One region of the Megasphaera sp. ASD88 genome, then DNA from elsewhere that is predicted to be linked to it. Evidence: riboswitches for the same ligand, from Rfam matches in the RefSeq annotation. Region 1 holds a riboswitch; the other holds the start of a gene.
What was found. Region 1 has a riboswitch for FMN ahead of CJ260_RS06785 (FGGY-family carbohydrate kinase). Riboswitches for the same ligand answer to the same signal wherever they lie in the genome.
Positions count from the first base shown of each region.

Region 1 (5,306 bases):
CGCAGCCTACCTTGTCGCGCCAGCTCATGCAGATGGAGGAAGAGTTCGGCGTGTCCCTGTTCAAGCGCAGCAAGCACAGCATCATACTGACTGAGGAGGGCATGATACTGCGCCGCCGGGCCCAGGAGCTCGTCGACCTGGCCGAAAAGACGGCGAAGGAAGTGTCGCGGCAGGACGAGGTCATTTCCGGCGAAATCGCCATCGGCTGCGGCGAGACGAAGAATCTGGAGCCTATGGCCAAGGTCATGGCGGCCTTTCAGCAGGCCTATGGAGAGGTGCAGTTTACCTTGTATACGGGCATTGCCGACGACGTGAAGGAGCGCATCGAGCAGGGAACCCTCGATTTCGGACTACTCATTGAGCCCGTAGACGTGAGCAAGTACAGCTACCTGCGCATGCCTCTCAAGGACCGCTGGACCGTGCTGATGCGGCAGGATCATCCCATGGCGGCGAAGGAGGCCGTCGAGCCGCAGGATCTGGCCGGGCAGCGCCTCATCATGCCGGCCCGCTTGTCCGTAAAAAATCAGGTCGAAGCCTGGCTGGGGCGATGGCAGTCCGACGTGCGCCTGGCCGTGTACATGAATCTGTCGGCATACAACAAGATGGTCCTGACGGACAACGGCGTCGGCCTGGCCTTGGGGCTGGACTTCGACACGGTCTTGCCGGGCTTGTGCATGCGCCCTATGAAGCCGTTCATCGAAAACGGCAGCTACATGGTCTGGAAAAAGAACCAGTTCTTGTCGCCGCTGCTGGAACGGTTCATCGAGTTTACGGAAGTATATCTGCAGGAGCACTATGGAGCGCAGCGCGGTGAATAGGGCACCGGCGTCTGGACAAAGGCGTTTCACCGGGCGGGCTTTGCTTTTGCCGTCGTCTTACTTGTTTTTTCCATTCCATCGTAGTATGATATATATGTAAAAAATACATAATATATTTACATTAATATATTTAGTCTTTGAGGCAAGGTGAGAAAGGGAAATCCTTTCAGAGTCCTGACCGGCGGTGATAGTCCGCAACCTCCTGAGGGAGCTGACCCGGCGAAATTCCGGGACCGACAGTATAGTCTGGATGAGAAAAGACTTCGGGCGTGGCACAGGTGTGTTTGCCGTGCCGTTCTCAAGTGCGAAAAGGCTGGATGTATTCCGGCCTTTTTTTGATTTGCCGCAAGATAGAAGGGCAGGTAATGGATATGGAAAAGAAATATTATTTGGGATTTGACGCCGGGACGCAGAGCGTAAAGGTCGCCGTGTACAGCGAGGACATGGAATGCGTAGCTATGGATACGGCTAAGACGACGCTGTATTATCCTCATCCCGGCTGGGTGCAGATGGACGTAGATGAATATTACCGCCTCATCAAGCAGTGCATGGCGTCGTGCAGCCGCCAGCTGGAAGAAAAGGGGATTTCCCCGGCGGCGGTGCGGGCTATCATGGGCGACGGCATCATCTGCGGCATCGCCGGCATCGACGCCGAAGGAAACGCCGTGACGCCGTACGTCAATTATCTGGACAGCCGCACGGCCGACGACGTAGAAGGGCTGAAGGCCTTGAAGCTGGATATCTGGGCGGCCGAAACGGGCAACGCCGAGCCGAACGTCATGTTCCCGGCCATGTTTGCCCGCTGGTTCATGAAGCATATTCCGGCCTTTAAGGAAAAGGGCGTCAAGTTCGTCCACAACTGCCCGTACGTCCTCATGCATCTGGCCGGATTGCAGGGAGAAGACGCCTTTATCGACTGGGGCGCTATGTCCGGCTGGGGCCTGGGTTACAACGTCGTGACCAAGGAGTGGTCCGATGAGCAGCTGCGCATCCTGGGCATCGACAAGAAATACATGCCGCGCATCGTCAAGCCCTGGGACATTATTGGCCGTCTCTGCGAAGCCGACGCCCTGGAAACGGGCTTTCCCGCCGGCATTCCCATCTGCGCCGGCGCCGGCGATACGATGGAATCCATGATGGGCAGCGGCATTCTGGAAGCGGGCAAGGCCGTCGACGTAGCCGGCACGTGCGCTATGTTCTGCGCCGCTACGGACGGCATCATCCCCGAATTGTCCGTACCGGGAAGCGGCCTCATCTTCAATTCGGGCACCTTGCCGGGGACGTATTTCTATTGGGGCATGGTGCGGACCGGCGGCCTGGCCCTGCGCTGGTTTAAGGACTCTGTCTGCCGCCGCGAAGACGACGAATACTACGCCGAGCTGGATAAGTTAGCGGAACGCCATCCAGCGGGCTGCGACGGGGCGATGTTCATTCCCTACCTGACGGGCGGCAACGGCGATTTCCCCCATGTGCGCGGTACCTTCACGGGCCTGACCCTCGACTCGGACCAGGGGGCGATGTGGCGCTGCGTCCTCGAAGGCATCGGCTACGATTACATGGAGGTCACCGACCGGTACCGGGCGGCAGGCATCGACTTGACGACGCTGACCATTACGGAAGGGGGCAGCCGCGACGATTTGTGGAACCAGATCAAGGCTGACATGCTGGACACGCAGGTATCAACGCTGCGCGTCGCCGGCGGCGCCGTGCCGACGAACTGCATTGTAGCGGCCTATGGAGCCGGCGACATTGCCGACCTCAAGCAGGCCCTCCAGCGGCAGCTCGCTGTCCACAAGACCTTTGGGCCGAACAAGGACAACACGGCCATGTACCGGCGGCAATACGAACAAAGACGCCGTATCTTGCAGGCCTTAAACGTCGGCGAAGGGCAAAAAAATGAATTGTGAAAAATTACATAATCTGGTATGACCAACGTTCATAATATAACGTAGTAAACGGCGCTTTTGGTATCGAATGATGAAATAAAAGTATTGGACATGGTTTATGTATTAAAAAAACGTATACATAATATGCAGTTTTTTGGAAAAATCGCGTTTTTTCGGTAGATTTTTTTGGAAAACGTGATATACTATGAGTGTAAGCAGTGAAACTTATTTTAATATCGCGCGTGAGTTTTCGAAAGAGAATCGTGAAAAAAATCACGCGAAATAAGGAGGAGTTTAACATGTTTTGTAAAAAGGTAATGGTTATTGGCGCAGGCACCATGGGTTCCGGTATCGCTCAGGTATTTGCTGTTAACGGTTGCGAAGTCGTTTTGAATGATATTAAAGACGAATTCATCGCCGGCGGCAAAGCTAAAATTGATAAAGCCTTAACGAAATTGGTCAGCAAGGAAAAAATGACGCAGGAAGAAAAAGACGCCGTAATGGGCCGCATTTCCGGTTTCGTTACCCGCACGGCCGACAACATGAAAGACATCGACCTCGTTGTTGAAGCTGCTATCGAAGATCTGAAAATCAAATCGGCTATCTTCAAAGAATTAGACGAACTCTGCCCGGAACACACGATCCTGGCCAGCAACACGTCCTCTTTGTCCATCACGCAGATCGGCGCAGCTACAAAACGTCCGGACAAAGTTATCGGCATGCACTTCTTCAACCCGGCTCCGGTCATGAAATTGATCGAACTCATCAACGGCATCGCTACTTCTGAAGATACGTTCGCAAAAATCAAAGAAGTATCCGAAGAAATCGGCAAATCCCCGGTTAAAGTTGCAGACTTCCCGGGCTTCGTAGGCAACCGCGTCGTTATCCCCATGATCAACGAAGCTATCCAGGCTTTGATGGAAGGCGTAGCATCCAAAGAAGATATCGACTCCGTATGCAAACTGGGCTTCAACCATCCGATGGGCCCCTTGGCTTTGAGCGACTTGATCGGCAACGACGTTGTCCTTCACATCATGGAAGTTCTCTATGAAGGCTTCGGCGATCCGAAATATCGTCCGTGCCCGCTCCTCAAAACGTACGTCAACGCTGGTTACCTCGGCCGCAAGACGGGCAAAGGCTTCTACGACTACACGAAATAATAGGCGAGCAGTACAAACACAACTCTATAAGCAAGCAATGTAAACTCAAGCGATTTATATTTGTCAGGCAGTGGGCGTGAGTATTCACGCCCCTTGTTTGCACGTCCTACGTGTGAATATATTATTTTGGGAGGGTTCTAATTATGGACTACAAAAACATTCTTTACTCGGCAGAAAACGGTATTGCAACGATTACGATCAATCGTCCGAAAGCTCTGAACGCCCTGAACACGGAAACGGTTTCGGAATTAAGAGACCTCGTCGGCAAAATCGCCGCTGATTCCGAAATTAAAGTCGTCGTTATCACGGGTTCCGGCAGCAAATCCTTCGTAGCCGGCGCAGATATCGTTGAAATGTCCACGAAGAATGCAGTTGAAGGTCGCGCATTCGGCAAAATCGGTCAGGATACGTTTACGGAAATCGAAAACATGCCGCAGCCGGTTATCGCTGCTATTAACGGCTTCGCTTTGGGCGGCGGCTGCGAACTGTCCTGCGCTTGCGACATCCGTTATGCTTCTGAAAACGCTAAATTCGGTCAGCCCGAAGTTGGCCTCGGCATTACGCCGGGCTTCGGCGGCACGCAGCGTCTGCCCCGTGTCGTTGGCCGCGGCTACGGCAAAGAACTGATTTTCACGGCTGGCATGATCGACGCTCAGGAAGCATATCGTATCGGCCTCGTAAACAAAGTTGTTCCTCAGGAAGAACTGATGGATACCGTATATGCATTGGCTAAGAAGATCGCGAAAAACGCTCCGATCGCCGTACAGCTCTCCAAAGCAGCTATCAACCGCGGTATCAACTGCGACGTTATCACTGGTATTGCTTATGAAGACGAAGTATTCGGCCTTTGCTTCGCTACGGAAGACCAGAAAGAAGGCATGGGCGCTTTCGTTGAAAAACGTAAAGCTACGTTCACAGGCAAATAATATCCTTGATATTGCCATATGAATAAGAAAAAACCGTATCCTCGTCAGAGGGTACGGTTTTTTTGATAGGCGAATTAGTCTTTAAAATAGGGCTTGAACACGGAGCGGTTCGGCTCCTTACGGACCTTCTTTTCGCCGCTGCGGCGGAACGTTCCCGACGCGTTGTCGTTTTGCTTCCGCGGCGCGAAGTGACGGCGTTTCGTATTGCCGCTTCGATAGTCTCCGCTGCGTTCGCTTCGGTCGTTTCGTTCGGAACGATCGTTCCGGTCGCTGCGGTCGTGACGATAGTCGCGGCGGCGGTTTTTGTCGCCGTAGGGACGGCGGGAGCGGTGGACGCGCAGAGGCGCTTCTTCCGTAATATTGACCGGCGTCGTGTCCGGTTCCTTCGTGAGCAGCTTGATGGCTGCCGACAAGAGGGCGACGGAGTCGAAGTGGGTGAGGAGCTCTTCGGCGTTGGCCCGGTAGATGCTGTAGTTGTCGTCTTCTGTCGCGGCGACGAGACGGCGGATAGCCGCC
Region 1 covers NZ_NQXW01000010.1:5,071-10,376, reverse strand. The annotation lists gene CJ260_RS06790 (LysR family transcriptional regulator) at 1-818, shown strand, start outside; FMN riboswitch at 948-1,084, shown strand; gene CJ260_RS06785 (FGGY-family carbohydrate kinase) at 1,184-2,725, shown strand; gene CJ260_RS06780 (3-hydroxybutyryl-CoA dehydrogenase) at 3,004-3,864, shown strand; gene CJ260_RS06775 (short-chain-enoyl-CoA hydratase) at 4,008-4,790, shown strand; gene CJ260_RS06770 (DEAD/DEAH box helicase) at 4,865-5,306, opposite strand, start outside.

Region 2 (5,306 bases), on a different contig from region 1:
GGGATACAACGTCACGGCTTTTATTATGGTTAATATGGAACGGTCCGGCGACGTCGAAGAATTCCGGGAAAAGGTCGTTCAGTTCCCTCAGGTCTTGGAGTGCCATCACGTAGTGGGGGCCTTTGATTACCTCTTGAAAGTATTGGTAAAAACTCCTGACGATTTAGAAAAATTCCTTATGGAAGAGTTGAATGAAATCCCGACGGTTTCGTCGTCTCAGACTTTCATGTGCTTATCTACGCTGAAAGAAGAATGGAACGTATAAGGCGGTACGAAGTTTCTCTCCGGTACGAAGTTTCTCTCCATAAAAAAGAAGCTTATCCTATGAAAGGTAAGCTTCTTTTTTTACAATATGAAAAATGGGGAATCGTTTTAGGTCAGGACATTAATCTTCCTTGATATGGCCGTCGATCGTAATGGTCTTTACCTGCCAGGGAATAAATTTTCCGCTTTGCTGGAGTGCTTTTTTTGCAGCCATTTCCAAGCCGCCGCAGCAAGGAACCTCCATGCGGACAATGGTGACATCTTTGATATCATTTTGTTTGATGATTTCAGTCAATTTTTCGGAATAGTCAATGCTGTCCAGCTTAGGGCAGCCGACAATCGTAATTTTATTGCGAATGAAATCTTCATGGAACCGAGCGTAGGCATAGGCTGTGCAGTCCGCTGCGATGAGCAGATGGGCTCCGTCGAAATAGTCTGCTTTGACCGGCACGAGTTTGATTTGTACGGGCCATTGGCGCAGCTGCGATTGTGCGACTGCCGGCGTGTTGGGAAGTTCGGCTGCAGCCGTCTGAAGAGACATGGCTGCCTGTCCGGGGCAGCCGTGAGAAAGTACGCGGGACTGGCTGCCGGGACATCCGCCAGTATGTTTCAGACCATTGGCTTTCATATTAGCCTTTACGGCGGCTTCGTCATAGGGAGCGGCTTCGCGCTCTACAAAGGTAATGGCGTTCGTCGGGCAGTGGGGCAGGCAGTCGCCTAGTCCGTCACAGTAATCGTCGCGCATGAGGCGGGCTTTTCCGTCTACCATGGCGATGGCCCCTTCGTGGCAGGCTGCTGCGCAGGCACCGCAGCCATTGCATTTTTCTTCATCAATTTGAATAATTCTTCTAATCATAATGTATTCCTCCAGTGGTTTTATATACGTAAATAGCATGGGCATGTAGTGTGCTGCCTTATGGTGAAAGTATACTATACAGGGCAGGAAAAATCTGTTGTTTTTGCAACGAGGTGAATGAAATTGCAATATTTTTTACCAGTCATTCAACATTCTGAGTTGTTTGCTCACATCGGGACAGAAGATATTGGCAAACTACTGGATGCGATGGACATATATAAAAAGAAATACAAAAAAGGGAATTTTATTTTCTATGCAGGAGATACAATTGAGCAAATCGGCATTGTCTTATCCGGCACGGTGCACATCCTGCAGGAAGATTACTGGGGCAACCGCAACATCTTGTCCCAAGTTCGCCCCGGCAGTTTATTTGGCGAAGCCTTTGCGTGTCTTCCTGATGTAAAGTCGACAGTAGATGTTGCCGCCTTAGACGATACGGAAGTTATGTTCATCAACGTAAACAGCATTATTCATGCCGGCCAGGTCTTAACGAAAGCGCAGGAACGTGTGGCTTTGAATCTTCTGGCTATCATGGCACGGCGCAATATGCAGCTTACGCAGAAAATACGGTATATGTCACAACGGTCGACGCGGCAGAAGCTCATGTTCTATTTGTCGGAAGAAGCGCTGCGGCAGGAATCTTCGTCGTTTACACTGCCCTTTAACCGACAGCAGCTGGCCGATTTTCTCTCTGTCGACCGGAGCGCCATGTCGGCAGAGCTGAGCCGGATGAAAAAAGATGGGCTGATTGACTATTACAAAGATAAGTTTATTTTGAAAGAACCGCAGGTATAAGCCAAAAAGAGCAGCAGCAGACTTCTAATGGTTATTCAGAATCTGCATGCTGCTCTTTTTCTTAGATAATTACGCTGTATCAGCGCAGGTGGGGAAGAATATGTCCCATCTTATGCTTTTTCGTTTCCAAATAGAATTCGTCGAATTCCTGGGGTTTCATTTCAATCGGCACGCGTTCTACGATTTCTACGCCGAAGCCTTCAAGGCCGTAGATTTTTTCCGGGTTGTTCGTCAGCAGGCGCAGTTCTTTGGCTCCCAAATCCTGCAGAATCTGAGCGCCGATCCAATATTCGCGCAGGTCTGGCGCAAAGCCCAGCTTTTCATTGGCTTCTACGGTGTCATAGCCCTGTTCCTGAAGGACGTAGGCCTTCAGCTTGTTGATGAGGCCGATGCCCCGGCCTTCCTGGCGCATGTAGAGGAGAATGCCCCGGCCTTCGGCGTTGATCTGGGTCATGGCAGCGGCCAGCTGTTCGCCGCAGTCGCAGCGGCACGAGCCGAATACGTCGCCGGTCAGGCATTCGGAGTGGACGCGGCAGAGCAGGTTTTTACCGTCGCCGATGTCGCCTTTGACGAGGGCGACGTGGTGTTCGCCCGTCAGGTCGTTGACGTAGCCGTAAATTTTGAATTCGCCGAATTTCGTCGGCATCTTAGCGACGGCTTCGCGGACGACGTGCTTGTCGTGACGGCGGCAGTAGTTCTGCAGGTCGTGAATAGTGATGAATTTTAAATTGTACTTGTCGGCCAATTCCCACAGCTGCGGCGTCTGCATCATCGTGCCGTCGTCGGCCATGATTTCGCAGCACAGGCCGACTTGCTTCAGGCCGGCGAGGCGCATGAGGTCGACCGTCGCTTCCGTATGGCCGTTGCGGGCCAGGACTCCGCCGCGCTTGGCGATTAAGGGGAAGTTATGGCCGGGACGGCGGAAGTCTTCGGGACGGGCCGTTTCTTCCGTGCATTTGCGGGCCGTCAGAGCCCGTTCTACGGCGGAAATGCCCGTCGTCGTATCGACATGGTCGATGGAGACGGTGAAGGCCGTTTCGTGATTGTCCGTATTGTCGCTTACCATCGGCGGCAAACCGAGCTTGCGGGCGTATTCGATGCTCATGGGCATGCAGATGAGGCCCTTGCCGTGCGTTGCCATAAAGTTCATGTTTTCTGTCGTGCAGTACTGGGCGGCGCAGATAAAGTCGCCTTCATTTTCTCTATCCGGGTCGTCGGTGACGATGATGATGTGCCCGGCTTGCAATTCTTCGATTGCTTCTTCTACGGTATTGAATTTTCTGTTTTCCTTTGCCACAATAAAACCTCCTGAATATGATAAAGCCCTGACGGTCTGTCCAGCAGCGTCAGGGCTTTTTGGTCAACACAACACAAGCTGCGCGGCGGCAGCTCCATCGTATCTTCTTCCATCCAGACTATACTGTCGGTTTTGGAATCGCACCAAATCACGAGCACATGGCTCCTACGCCGTAGCGTTCGCGGACTATACCGCCGATCGGGAATTTCACCCTGCCCTGAAGATATATGACTACATGAATCATTATACACAGAATGGCTATCCTTGGCAAGAGCCGCCGCAGCCGGCCGGGCTGGGACAGGCCTATTCCATGTCGAATATTTTGCCCGGATTGAGGATATTGTTGGGGTCCAGGGCCTTTTTGATGGCTTTCATCATGGCCAGCTCGTCGGGATTGGTAAATTCTTCCATCAAGTGCTTGCGCTTAAAGCCGATGCCGTGCTCGCCCGATAAGCGGCCGCCGTGGGCGTAGATGAAGGCGTACAGCTCCTGCTGGTTTTGTTCGACCCGGCGGGCCCAGTCTTCGTAGGGCGTATCGTCGGGCTTTAAGATGTTGAGATGGATGTTGCCGTCGCCGGCGTGGCTGGCAATGCGGGTGATCAGGCCGTATTTGCCGGCCAGGCGGAGAATTTCCGCCAGCAGGAGCGGTTCCTGGTCGACGGGGACGACGACGTCTTCTTTGCTGACGATGAGACTTTCGGCGCGGACTGCCTCGGCAAAGGCCTTGCGGGCCTGCCAGATTTTATTGTGGTCGGCGACGAGGACCGACGACGCGCCGTGCTGCGTGCAGAGCTCGTCTAAGGCGACGGCCTTGTCGTCCAGGTCGTCGTCATTGATGCCTTCGACTTCGACGATGAGGTAATTTCCCGAATCACTGCCCTGCAGCTTTTCATGGAGATATTTTTCTACCGATCGGATCGTAATATTGTCCATGTATTCGACGCAGGTCGGGACGATGCCTTGCTTTAAAATGGCTCCGACGGTGCCGATGGCTTGTTCCGGCGAATCGAAAACAGCCAGCAGATCGAGGGCGTATTTTGGCTTCGGCAGGAGCTTGACTGTCGCCTTGGTGATGATGCCCAGCGTGCCTTCCGAGCCAATGACCAGCTGCTCGAGGCAGTAGCCTGTCGATTGCTTCTGCAGGCGTGCGCCGAGCTGGACGATGCGGCCCGTCGGATTGACGATTTCCACGTCGTATACCTGATGGCGCGTCGTACCGTATTTGACGGCCCGGTTGCCTCCGGCGTTGGTGGCGATATTGCCGCCGATAAAGCAGGAGTCGCCGCTGCAGGGGTCGCCGGCGTAGAACAGACCCTTGGCTTCGGCTGCGTCCTGCAGGTCCGACGTGCGGACGCCCGGCTCTACGACGGCATATAAGGCGTCTTCGTTAATTTCCAGAATGCGGTTCATCTTTTCCAGGGACAGGACGACGCCACCGTAAATGGGCACGGCGCCGCAGGCCAGGCCTGTGCCGGCCCGCGGGGCACGACGGGAAAATGATAGGCGTTGGCCAGCTGGACGACGGCGGCGACCTGCTCGGCCGTTTCGGCAAAGACGACGGCTTCGGGCATGTGGTGGTACGCCGGGTCGGTCACTTCGTCGTGGGAATAGGGCTGCATTTTATCCGGATCTGTCACGACGTTTTTAGGGCCGGCGACAGCTTCCAGTTTTTTTAAAATTTCAGGAGTAATCGGTGCATATCTCATGAGCAAAGACCTCTGTTTCTTCATAGTTTACGTTCTATTATATAATATCAGCGGCATTTGCGAAAGTGGGCCGTATTAAATCGAGAAAAAACTTTATCTTACGTGAAAATGAAGGTATACTTATAGCATGCGCATTGCAGCGCTTACGTTAAAGGAGCGGAATCATGACGGAAAAACGGGATGGACGGCTCCGACGTACCAGGACGGTGCGCCGGCGGCGTACGAAAAAAAAGAAGGGGATGACGCTGTACAAGGGCATCGTCCTTCTCATACTGCTGGTCGGCGGGGTCTTCCTGTGCCTGCGCATGTATCAGATGTGGCAGATTCATGAGGATATGGAGCGGACGCTGCAGCAGGAGCAGGCCTTGACGGAAGAAAACCAGCGGCT
Region 2 covers NZ_NQXW01000003.1:99,212-104,517, forward strand. The annotation lists gene CJ260_RS03415 (Lrp/AsnC family transcriptional regulator) at 1-265, shown strand, start outside; gene CJ260_RS03420 (ATP-binding protein) at 386-1,120, opposite strand; gene CJ260_RS03425 (Crp/Fnr family transcriptional regulator) at 1,328-1,915, shown strand; gene CJ260_RS03430 (bifunctional 3,4-dihydroxy-2-butanone-4-phosphate synthase/GTP cyclohydrolase II) at 1,995-3,212, opposite strand; FMN riboswitch at 3,310-3,441, opposite strand; partial or broken gene CJ260_RS03435 (FAD-binding oxidoreductase) at 3,516-4,918, opposite strand; gene CJ260_RS03440 (septum formation initiator family protein) at 5,083-5,306, shown strand, end outside.
Region 2: it holds a riboswitch for FMN, as region 1 does, so the genes downstream of both, CJ260_RS03430 (bifunctional 3,4-dihydroxy-2-butanone-4-phosphate synthase/GTP cyclohydrolase II) here and CJ260_RS06785 (FGGY-family carbohydrate kinase) in region 1, are expected to answer to the same signal.